Regions from separate parts of the Arthrobacter sp. yr096 genome, predicted to be linked through region 4. Evidence: riboswitches for the same ligand, from Rfam matches in the RefSeq annotation. Region 4 holds a riboswitch; each other region holds the start of a gene.

Region 1 (2,195 bases), on a different contig from region 4:
GGGCTTGCAGCAGCGACTTGGCAGCCGCCGTCGGATCCGTTGCCTCAGTGATCGCGCGGACCACCACCACACGGCTGGCTCCGGCAGCTACCACCTTTTCTACGTTGCTGAGGTCAATGCCACCGATGGCGAACCAGGGAAGCGTAGTTTGGTTGGCGTTCTTGACCGCTTCTGCGGCAAATGTGACCAGGTCCAGTCCGACGGCGTCGCGGCCGGGTTTTGTGGGTGTTGCCCACACAGGACCTACGCAGAAGTAATCCAGTCCGTACTGGCCGGAAGAGGCAGCAATGGCAGCGTCAATCTGCGCAGGAGTGTGTGTTGAGAGCCCGATGCCGGTGCCGCCTGGCAGCAAGGTCCTGGCCGCTTCCAAGGGCAGGTCCATTTGACCGACGTGGAAGACCGGAGCCCCGGAAATACGGGCAACATCGGCCCGATCATTGACCGCCCAGAGCCGTCCGTGGCGCTCGGCGACGCTACGCAGAACCGCCAGCAGTTCCAATTCTTCGGCCGCTTCAATGGTCTTGTCACGGAGTTGGATGATGTCCACGCCGCCCTCGAACGCGGCATCCACAAAGTCTTCAAAATCGCCCTGCCGCTTGCGGGCATCGGTGCACAGGTAGAGGCGGGCTGAGGCGAGTGATTCAGGCTGGGTCATGGGAACCAGAGTAGTTCCTCTAAACTGGGCACGTACTGCGGGAGCCGCGACGTTCGTCATATGACTGTCCGGCTGAGAGGGCTTCAGCGCCGACCGCTTGACCTGATCCGGCTAGTACCGGCGTAGGGAAGGAATCCAATGGCAGGTCCCCGCCATACCAACCTCCAAGCAGATGTGGCCGTCATCGGCGGCGGCGTGATCGGGCTTGGCATAGCGCACGAGGCCCGACGAGTGGGTCGCTCCGTGGCCCTGATTGATCCCGCGCCGGCAAGCGGAGCAAGCTATGCGGCGGCCGGAATGCTGGCCCCGGTAAGTGAACTGCACTATCAGGAGGAAGACCTCCTCGAGCTGATGCTGGAATCCTCCCGTTTGTGGCCCTCGTTTACTGCCGGCCTCCCTCAGGGGTCTGAAGCCACCGGATACCGCACGACGCCGACCCTTGCGGTGGGTGCCGACGCGGCCGACCGCCGTGCGCTCGCAGACCTGAGGTCAGTACAGCTGGCAGCAGGATTGGGTGTGGAGCCCCTGGCCCTGCGCGAGGCGAGGGACCGCGAGCCCCTGCTCAGTCCCCAAATCTCCTGTGCTTTCGATATCCCCGCTGATCACCAAGTGGATCCGCGAAAATTGGCTGAATGCCTGTTGGCCGGCCTGGCACTCCACGCACCTGGCAGCACCACGTGGGTCCCCGGCGCAGAGAACGGGTTTGCCGTGACATCCCAGGCCCGCGGTTTGCTGTGGGAATCGGGAAGAGTCTCCGGCGTAGAACTTGAATCTGGTGCACCAGTGGCGGCAACCGAGACGGTTGTTGCCAACGGCCTCGGCGCAGCCAGCCTGGCTGGCCTGCCTGAAGGGCTCACGCTGCCCTTGCGTCCGGTGTACGGCGACATCCTCCGGCTCCGCGTCCCCGAACACCTCCGGCCCCTCGTCACCGCCACGGTGCGCGGCATGGTGCGTGGCGTCCCCGTCTACATCGTGCCCCGGGCAGACGGCACGGTGGTCATCGGAGCTACCCAGCGGGAGGACGGATTGTCCGCGTCGTCCAACGCAGTCTCAGCGGGAGGCGTTTACCAGCTCCTGCGCGATGCCCAAGTGCTGGTTCCGGCGGTGGCAGAGCTGGAACTGCTGGAGGCCACCGCCCGCGCCAGGCCCGGGACTCCGGACAACGCACCGTTGCTGGGACGCGTCGCCGCAACCAATGGCGACATTAACGGCTTGGTGATTGCTACTGGCTTCTTCCGTCACGGAGTCCTCTTGACACCCATCGCCGCAAGGATCGTGGGCGAACTGATCGGCGGTTCGACGGACCCCCGATGGGCTCCCTTCCGGCCCGGCCGTTTCGCAGGAGACGCGGCCACTCCCGACGACCTCATCCCAGTCCACGCTCCCAACAAGGAATCAGCATGAACATCAAACTCAATGGATCCGACCATTCAGTGCCGGACGACGCATCCGTCAGCACCCTCGTCAGTGCCATCACAGGCCGCATCCTGGACCCCCGCGGGCAGGCGGCCGACGGCGGCAAGTTGGGCGTCGCCGTCGC
Region 2 (2,195 bases), on a different contig from region 4:
AGCACTTGCCCCCTCGCTGATGCCCTCGGCTCCCAGCCAGGCACGGGCACGCCAGGCTGCGGCGTCCAGGACAGCGGCCGGCGGCAGGCCGGCGTCGTGCAGTTCCATCATTTCGTCAGCGATCCTGCCGTGCTTGATCACGCTGCCCGCGTCCGTTCCAGCGAAAATCTCAACGCCGGACTCAAAAGCTTCGAGGACCCGCTCCCTGCGACGCTCCCAAAGACGCACCATGTGGTCCGCGTACACCGGAAACTTTGGGGCGGCCTGGCTGGCGATGTCCGGAAAGGTAGCGATGTTGACCAGTGTTGGAACGATGGGCACTGCCTGTTCCACGAGGCGGGGAAGGTGCCGTGGCAGAAGACCCGTGGCATGTTCGATGCAGTCGATGTTGGCATCGAGCATGTCATCGATGGTGTCCTCGGCGAAACAATGAGCCGTGACGCGGGCGCCCTCGTCGTGCGCGGCAGCGATGGCGTCCTTGACTGTCTTGGCCGGGAAAGAGGCCGCCAGATCCCCCACACCGCGGTCGATCCAATCCCCCACGAGCTTTACCCAGCCATCGCCGTCGCGGGCTTCCTTCCGCACAGTCTCCACCAGCTGGCCGGGTTCAATTTCATGCCCCAGTCCGCGAAGGTAGCGCCGGCTCCGGGCAATGTGCCGCCCTGCCCTGATCAGGCGCGGCAGGTCCCGCCGCTGCTGCACCCATCGTGTGTCGCTGGGTGATCCGGCATCGCGGATGAGCAGCGTTCCGGCGTCGCGGTCTGCTGTGGCCTGGGCGAAAGTGACCTGCTCGTCCACGGCCCCTCCCGCTCCGAGCCCTATGTGGCAGTGGGCGTCCACGAATCCAGGCAGGACCCAGCCATCCAACACCCTGTCCGGCGTTTCCGAGGGGCACTCGAAGGTCAGAACACCGTCCACAGACCACATTCCGTGGCGCTCTTCGACCGACGAGACAAGCACAGGTCCGCTGAATTCAATGATGGAGGCCATGGGAAAAGCCTAATCCGCAGCAGGGCCACGTGGACCGGATGCGTCCATGTGACTGTGCGCCAGTAGGCAGCTGTGGTAGCTTCATCTACGACCACACGGGGGCCCCTGCAGGGGCTGAGATCGGACTGATGCAGTCTGCGACCGTTGAACCTGTCCGGGTAATGCCGGCGAAGGAAGTGAGTAATCCTTGAGCACCACGGAAACACAGCACAGCCCTGCCCAAAACGGGAAGAACGCGGGCCAAAACGAGTTGAGCGCAGGCCAAAACCAGCCAGGCTCCGGCGAAACCGGCGTTGAGACGGTGACGCAATCGCTGAAGTCCCACTCGCTGGCGTGGGTGGAGGATCCCACCAATGGCATCCGCGTTCCCGTTACGGAGATTGCATTGGAGCCGTCGCCCAACGGCTTGGCCAATGAGCCGTTGCAGGTCTATCGAACGGCCGGACCCGGGAGCGATCCCGTGGTTGGCCTTGAGCCCTTCCGCTCGGCGTGGATCGAAGATCGCCGCGACACCGAGCCCTACTCCGGGCGCGCACGCAACTTGCTTGACGACGGCAAGTCTGCGGTTCGGCGCGGGGCAGCATCAGCGGAATGGAAAGGTGGGCAACCGGTGCCCCGCCGTGCCGTGGAGGGCAAGACCGTCACGCAGATGCACTACGCGAAACAGGGAATGGTAACCCGGGAAATGCAGTTCGTTGCTTTGCGGGAGAACTGCGATGTTGAGCTTGTCCGCAGCGAAGTCGCCGCCGGCAGGGCCATCATCCCCAACAACATCAACCACCCGGAATCCGAGCCAATGATCATTGGCAAGGCCTTCCTGGTGAAGATCAACGCCAACATCGGTAACTCCGCGGTGACGAGCTCCATCGCCGAGGAAGTGGACAAACTGCAGTGGGCCACCCAATGGGGTGCGGACACAGTCATGGATCTCTCCACAGGCGACGACATCCACACCACCCGCGAATGGATCATCCGCAACTCCCCGGTTCCCATCGGCACCGTTCCCATTTACCAGGCCTTGGAAAAGGTCAATGGTGAAGCGAACAAGCTCACGTGGGAAATCTTCCGCGATACCGTGATCGAGCAGTGCGAGCAAGGCGTGGACTACATGACCATCCATGCCGGCGTGCTCCTGCGCTATGTACCCCTCACGGCCAACAGGGTCACGGGCATTGTGTCCCGCGGCGGTTCCATCATGGCCGGTT
Region 3 (2,195 bases), on a different contig from region 4:
GGGGATCTACCCTTCCGGGTATCCGGGAAACACCCTGCGGGAAAACCTCGGCCTACCCGAAACCGTGGCCCACCGCGTCCCCGAAGCCGCCCCCCTCAACCTGGAAGACGCCTCATGAGCAACCTCAAATCCATCAGCTTCCTCACACCCGGAAACTACCCGGACAGTAATCCCCACCGCGGACTCGAATATGGGGACGCCGACGATCTGCGTCCCTGAGGACCGTTAAGCGGCGTCGAGGGCTTCGAGCAGCGACTTGGCTGCCGCCGTCGGATCTTCCGCTTCAGTGATGGCGCGGACGACGACGATGCGGCTGGCGCCGGCGGCAACTACTTCTTCGACGTTGCCGAGGTCGATTCCCCCGATTGCGAACCAAGGCAAATCAACGGCCCCGCCGGTGGTCTCCTCCGCGCGCCTGATCGCCTCTGCGGCATATGTGACCAAGCCGGTTCCCACGGCTTCACGGCCGGGCTTGGTGGGGGTCGCCCACACGGGGCCGACACAGAAGTAATCCAGTCCCGCGTCGCCGGGCGAGGCCGTGATGGCCGCATTGACCTGCTCGGGAGTGTGGGTGGACAAGCCTATTACGGCAGGGGCGGGGAGGAAGGTGCGGGCGATCTCCAGGGGCAGGTCCTTTTGGCCCACATGGAACACGGGAGCCCCGGAAACACTGGCGATATCGGCCCGGTCGTTCACTGCCCACAGCCGCCCATGCCGTTCCGCGACGCTGCGCAGGACGGCCAGCAACTCCAACTCCTCGGCCGCTTCGATCGTCTTGTCGCGGAGCTGGATGATGTCCACTCCGCCCTGGAAGGCTGCGTCCACGAAGTCTTCAAAATCGCCTTGTCGTTTGCGCGCGTCAGTGCACAGGTAGAGGCGGGCCGAGGCGAGGGATTCATGCTGGGTCATGGAAACCACAGTAGTTCCTCTAAACTGGGCACGTACCGCGGGAGCCGCGACGACCGTCATTGTGACCGTCCGGCTGAGAGGGCTTAAGAGCCGACCGCTTGACCTGATCCGGCTAGTACCGGCGTAGGGAAGGAATCAGATGGCAGAAGCCATTCACGCAGATGTCGCTGTCATTGGCGGAGGCGTCATCGGCCTGGGCATTGCCCATCAAGTGCGGAAGCTGGGCCGCTCCGTAGCACTCATCGATCCGACGCCCGCCACGGGAGCGACAGTCGCGGCTGCCGGAATGCTGGCGCCTGTCAGTGAGCTGCACTACCAGGAAGAAGACCTCCTGGAGCTCATGCTCGAGTCATCCCGGTTTGTGACCCCGGGTTGCCCTCAACTCCACAGCAAGGAAACAGCATGAACATCAAGCTTAACGGCGCCGCCCACCAGGTGCCCGCAGACGCCTCTGTCAGCACGCTCGTCACCGCGGTTACCAGCCGCGTCCTGGACCACCGCGGGCAGGCGGCCGACGGCGGGAAGCTGGGTGTCGCCGTCGTCCGCAATTCCGAGGTGGTACTGCGCAGCCAGTGGGCGGCTACTCCGCTGGCCGACGGCGATGAACTCGAACTTGTTACCGCAGTACAGGGAGGCTGAACCATGACCGAAGCAAGCACCGAAATCCGCACTGACGCCTTGGTGATCGACGGCGTCGAATTCGGGTCCCGCCTGATCATGGGCACTGGAGGTGCGCCGAGCCTGGACGGGCTCGGTGCCGCGCTCCTGGCATCCGGAACCGAGCTCACCACCGTGGCCATGCGACGCTATTCGCCGGCCGAAACGGGTTCGCTCTTCCAACTGCTGGTGGACAACAACATCCGGGTGCTCCCGAACACCGCGGGCTGTTTCACCGCGACGGACGCTGTGATGACGGCGGAACTGGCACGTGAGGCACTGGAGACTGACTGGGTCAAGCTGGAAGTCATCGCGGACGAGCACACGCTGCTCCCGGACGCCGTTGAACTGGTGGACGCCACCGAGCAACTGGTGAACCGGGGCTTCAAGGTGTTCGCCTACACCAACGATGATCCCGTGCTTGCCCTTCGCCTCGAGAACCTCGGCGCCACTGCGGTCATGCCGCTGGGCTCGCCCATCGGCACCGGCCTGGGCATCCTGAACCCGCATAACATCGAACTCATCGTGTCCCGGGCTTCCGTGCCGGTGGTGCTGGACGCCGGGATCGGAACAGCTTCCGACGCCGCACTTGCCATGGAACTGGGTTGTGACGCCGTTCTGCTGGCGAC
Region 4 (2,195 bases):
GAGCACTGCGCCGGCCGCGGCGTAGTGACGCATGACGAGCCCGTGGAGCATCGCCGTGCCAACGTCGTTGCTGCAGAACACCACCGCCCCCACACTGAGACCCAGCAGCCCGCAGCCCGGACGGAACGTAAGCGCCGCCGCGGCAAGGGCGGGGGACAGGCCGTCGCCGAAGCGCCGGCACCGGTGCACACTCCCGCCTCAGCTCCGGCCGCTACCACGACGACGCACACTGAGCCCCAGGACCCGGCCCGTCAGGCGAAGGCCGAGGCTACCAGGGCCGCTTTGGCCACAATTGCCGCTGCAGCCCACGCCGCGCACCTGCACGACGACGAAGTTCACCGCGCTGAAGAACTGGCAAGGGCAGCCGGACAGCACGAGCCCGAGCAGCCCGCTGCCACCGCGGAGTCGAGGGAATCGGGGTCCCGGGAAGCGGCAACCCAGGAAGCACGTTCCACCCCGGTCCTGCGCTTCGGCGGCGAAGAAGTTGCTTTGCCGTTCGTTGAACACCACGAGGAACCGCAGGCTGCCAAGCCCGCCATGAGCCTGGATCTGCTGGCCGAAGCATTCTCGCACCTTGGCGCAGCCCCGGAAGGAAAAACGGAGCCCACGGCCGCCCCAGAGGCGGCAGCTGTACAGGAAACCGTCCCGGCGGTGAAGGCCGCAGCCGAGGATCCAGGGACCGCTTCAGCGTCACGGAGTCGTCGTGGCCGGCGCAACCGCAGCGCCAGCAGGGCACAGGGTGCGGCAAACGAAACCAGCGTGGAGCACCGTGAGGCAGCTGCTGCGGCCGCGGGCGGTTCGGCCCACGAGGCCAAGGCGCCGGCGGAACCGGTCAAGAAGGCGGCGTCGGAGGAGCCCATCATCCTCGGTGTGGGCGTACCGGCTTCCGAACTCTAGAGACTGCAGCTCCAGAAGGATCGGCACCATAGGGTCCTGCGGTATCCGTCAATGGCGGGTACTGCAGGACCCTTTGCTGTCTGCGTCCAGTCGCGCAACCAGGTTCTTTCGCGGTCACATCCAGTGTTTGCCGTTGCGAAGTTGCCTGGCAATGCTGCTTCCCGGCTACGCTAGGGGACTGACACGGGGTGCCGGGCGTTGGGCCAGGCTGAGATCCAGACCCGTTGAACCTGTCCGGTTAGCACCGGCGAAGGGATGTCCTCATGACTGCATCGTCATTCTCTCCTGTGTACCCGCTGGTGGCCTCAAGTACGCAAACCCCGAGGGTGCTGAGCATCGCTGGCTCAGATCCATCCGGAGGGGCGGGTATCCAGGCTGATGTGAAGAGCATTGCAGCCCACGGCGGCTATGCAATGGCAGCCATCACGGCCCTGACAGCGCAAAATACGCTAGGAGTCAGCGCTGTGCATGTACCTCCCGTGGAATTCCTGAGGCAGCAGCTCGAAGCCATCAGCAGTGACATCACCATTGATGCGGTCAAGATTGGCATGCTGGGGGACGCGGCGGTCATTGATGAAGTCCGCCGCTGGTTGGAAGCGGTGCGCCCCGCCGTCGTGGTCCTTGATCCGGTCATGGTGGCCACCAGCGGAGACCGCCTCCTGCAGGGGTCCGCGGAGAAGGCCTTGCGTTCGCTGCTGCCTTTGGCGGACCTCATCACCCCAAACCTCCCTGAACTTGCCATGTTGTTGGGCGAAGCTGAAGCCGACGATTGGGCTTCGGCGCTGGACCAGGGAAAACGGCTTGCCGCCGACTGCGGAAACACGGTGCTGGTGAAGGGCGGGCACCTGGCGGGATCGGAATGTCCAGATGCGTTGGTGAACACCAGTGGCTTGCTGCGTCAGGATGTGGTCGAGGTAGCCGGTCCCCGGGTGGACACGAAGAACAGTCATGGCACGGGCTGTTCACTTTCCTCCGCTTTGGCCACCGTTCAGGCCCGCACCGGCGATTGGGAAGCTTCATTGCGGGAAGTGAAGCCCTGGTTGCTTCAAGCCCTGAAGGCCTCCGATGCCCTTGATGTTGGCCAGGGGAGCGGTCCCGTTAACCATTTCCACCACCAAAAGGTGCTCAGGCCCGGTAACTTCGCCTCGGAGTTGTGGAAGGAAGCCGCCCCGGAACTCGATGCCATCTACAGGCTCTCCTTTATTGAAGGCCTGCAATCAGGCAGCCTGCCGGAGGCGGCCTTCAACTATTACCTGGCACAGGACGCGATCTACCTCAATGGGTATTCCAGGGTCCTG

The links. A riboswitch is a leader RNA that binds a small molecule or an ion and turns the genes downstream of it on or off. The one in region 4 is predicted to bind thiamine pyrophosphate.
Region 1: it holds a riboswitch for thiamine pyrophosphate, as region 4 does, so the genes downstream of both, thiO (glycine oxidase ThiO) here and thiD (bifunctional hydroxymethylpyrimidine kinase/phosphomethylpyrimidine kinase) in region 4, are expected to answer to the same signal.
Region 2: it holds a riboswitch for thiamine pyrophosphate, as region 4 does, so the genes downstream of both, thiC (phosphomethylpyrimidine synthase ThiC) here and thiD (bifunctional hydroxymethylpyrimidine kinase/phosphomethylpyrimidine kinase) in region 4, are expected to answer to the same signal.
Region 3: it holds a riboswitch for thiamine pyrophosphate, as region 4 does, so the genes downstream of both, BMY91_RS21880 (FAD-dependent oxidoreductase) here and thiD (bifunctional hydroxymethylpyrimidine kinase/phosphomethylpyrimidine kinase) in region 4, are expected to answer to the same signal.

The regions. Positions count from the first base shown of each region.
Region 1 is NZ_FNYI01000001.1:673,235-675,429, forward strand. Features, by position in the region: gene thiE (thiamine phosphate synthase) at 1-655, opposite strand, end outside; TPP riboswitch at 683-801, shown strand; gene thiO (glycine oxidase ThiO) at 794-2,059, shown strand; gene thiS (sulfur carrier protein ThiS) at 2,056-2,195, shown strand, end outside.
Region 2 is NZ_FNYI01000001.1:1,030,502-1,032,696, reverse strand. Features, by position in the region: gene BMY91_RS04790 (amidohydrolase family protein) at 1-990, opposite strand, end outside; TPP riboswitch at 1,076-1,183, shown strand; gene thiC (phosphomethylpyrimidine synthase ThiC) at 1,178-2,195, shown strand, end outside.
Region 3 is NZ_FNYI01000013.1:78,696-80,890, reverse strand. Features, by position in the region: gene BMY91_RS21890 (LLM class flavin-dependent oxidoreductase) at 1-118, shown strand, start outside; gene thiE (thiamine phosphate synthase) at 226-909, opposite strand; TPP riboswitch at 937-1,057, shown strand; partial or broken gene BMY91_RS21880 (FAD-dependent oxidoreductase) at 1,049-1,267, shown strand; gene thiS (sulfur carrier protein ThiS) at 1,312-1,548, shown strand; gene BMY91_RS21870 (thiazole synthase) at 1,552-2,195, shown strand, end outside.
Region 4 is NZ_FNYI01000010.1:52,586-54,780, reverse strand. Features, by position in the region: gene BMY91_RS20175 (Rne/Rng family ribonuclease) at 1-897, shown strand, start outside; TPP riboswitch at 1,072-1,170, shown strand; gene thiD (bifunctional hydroxymethylpyrimidine kinase/phosphomethylpyrimidine kinase) at 1,161-2,195, shown strand, end outside.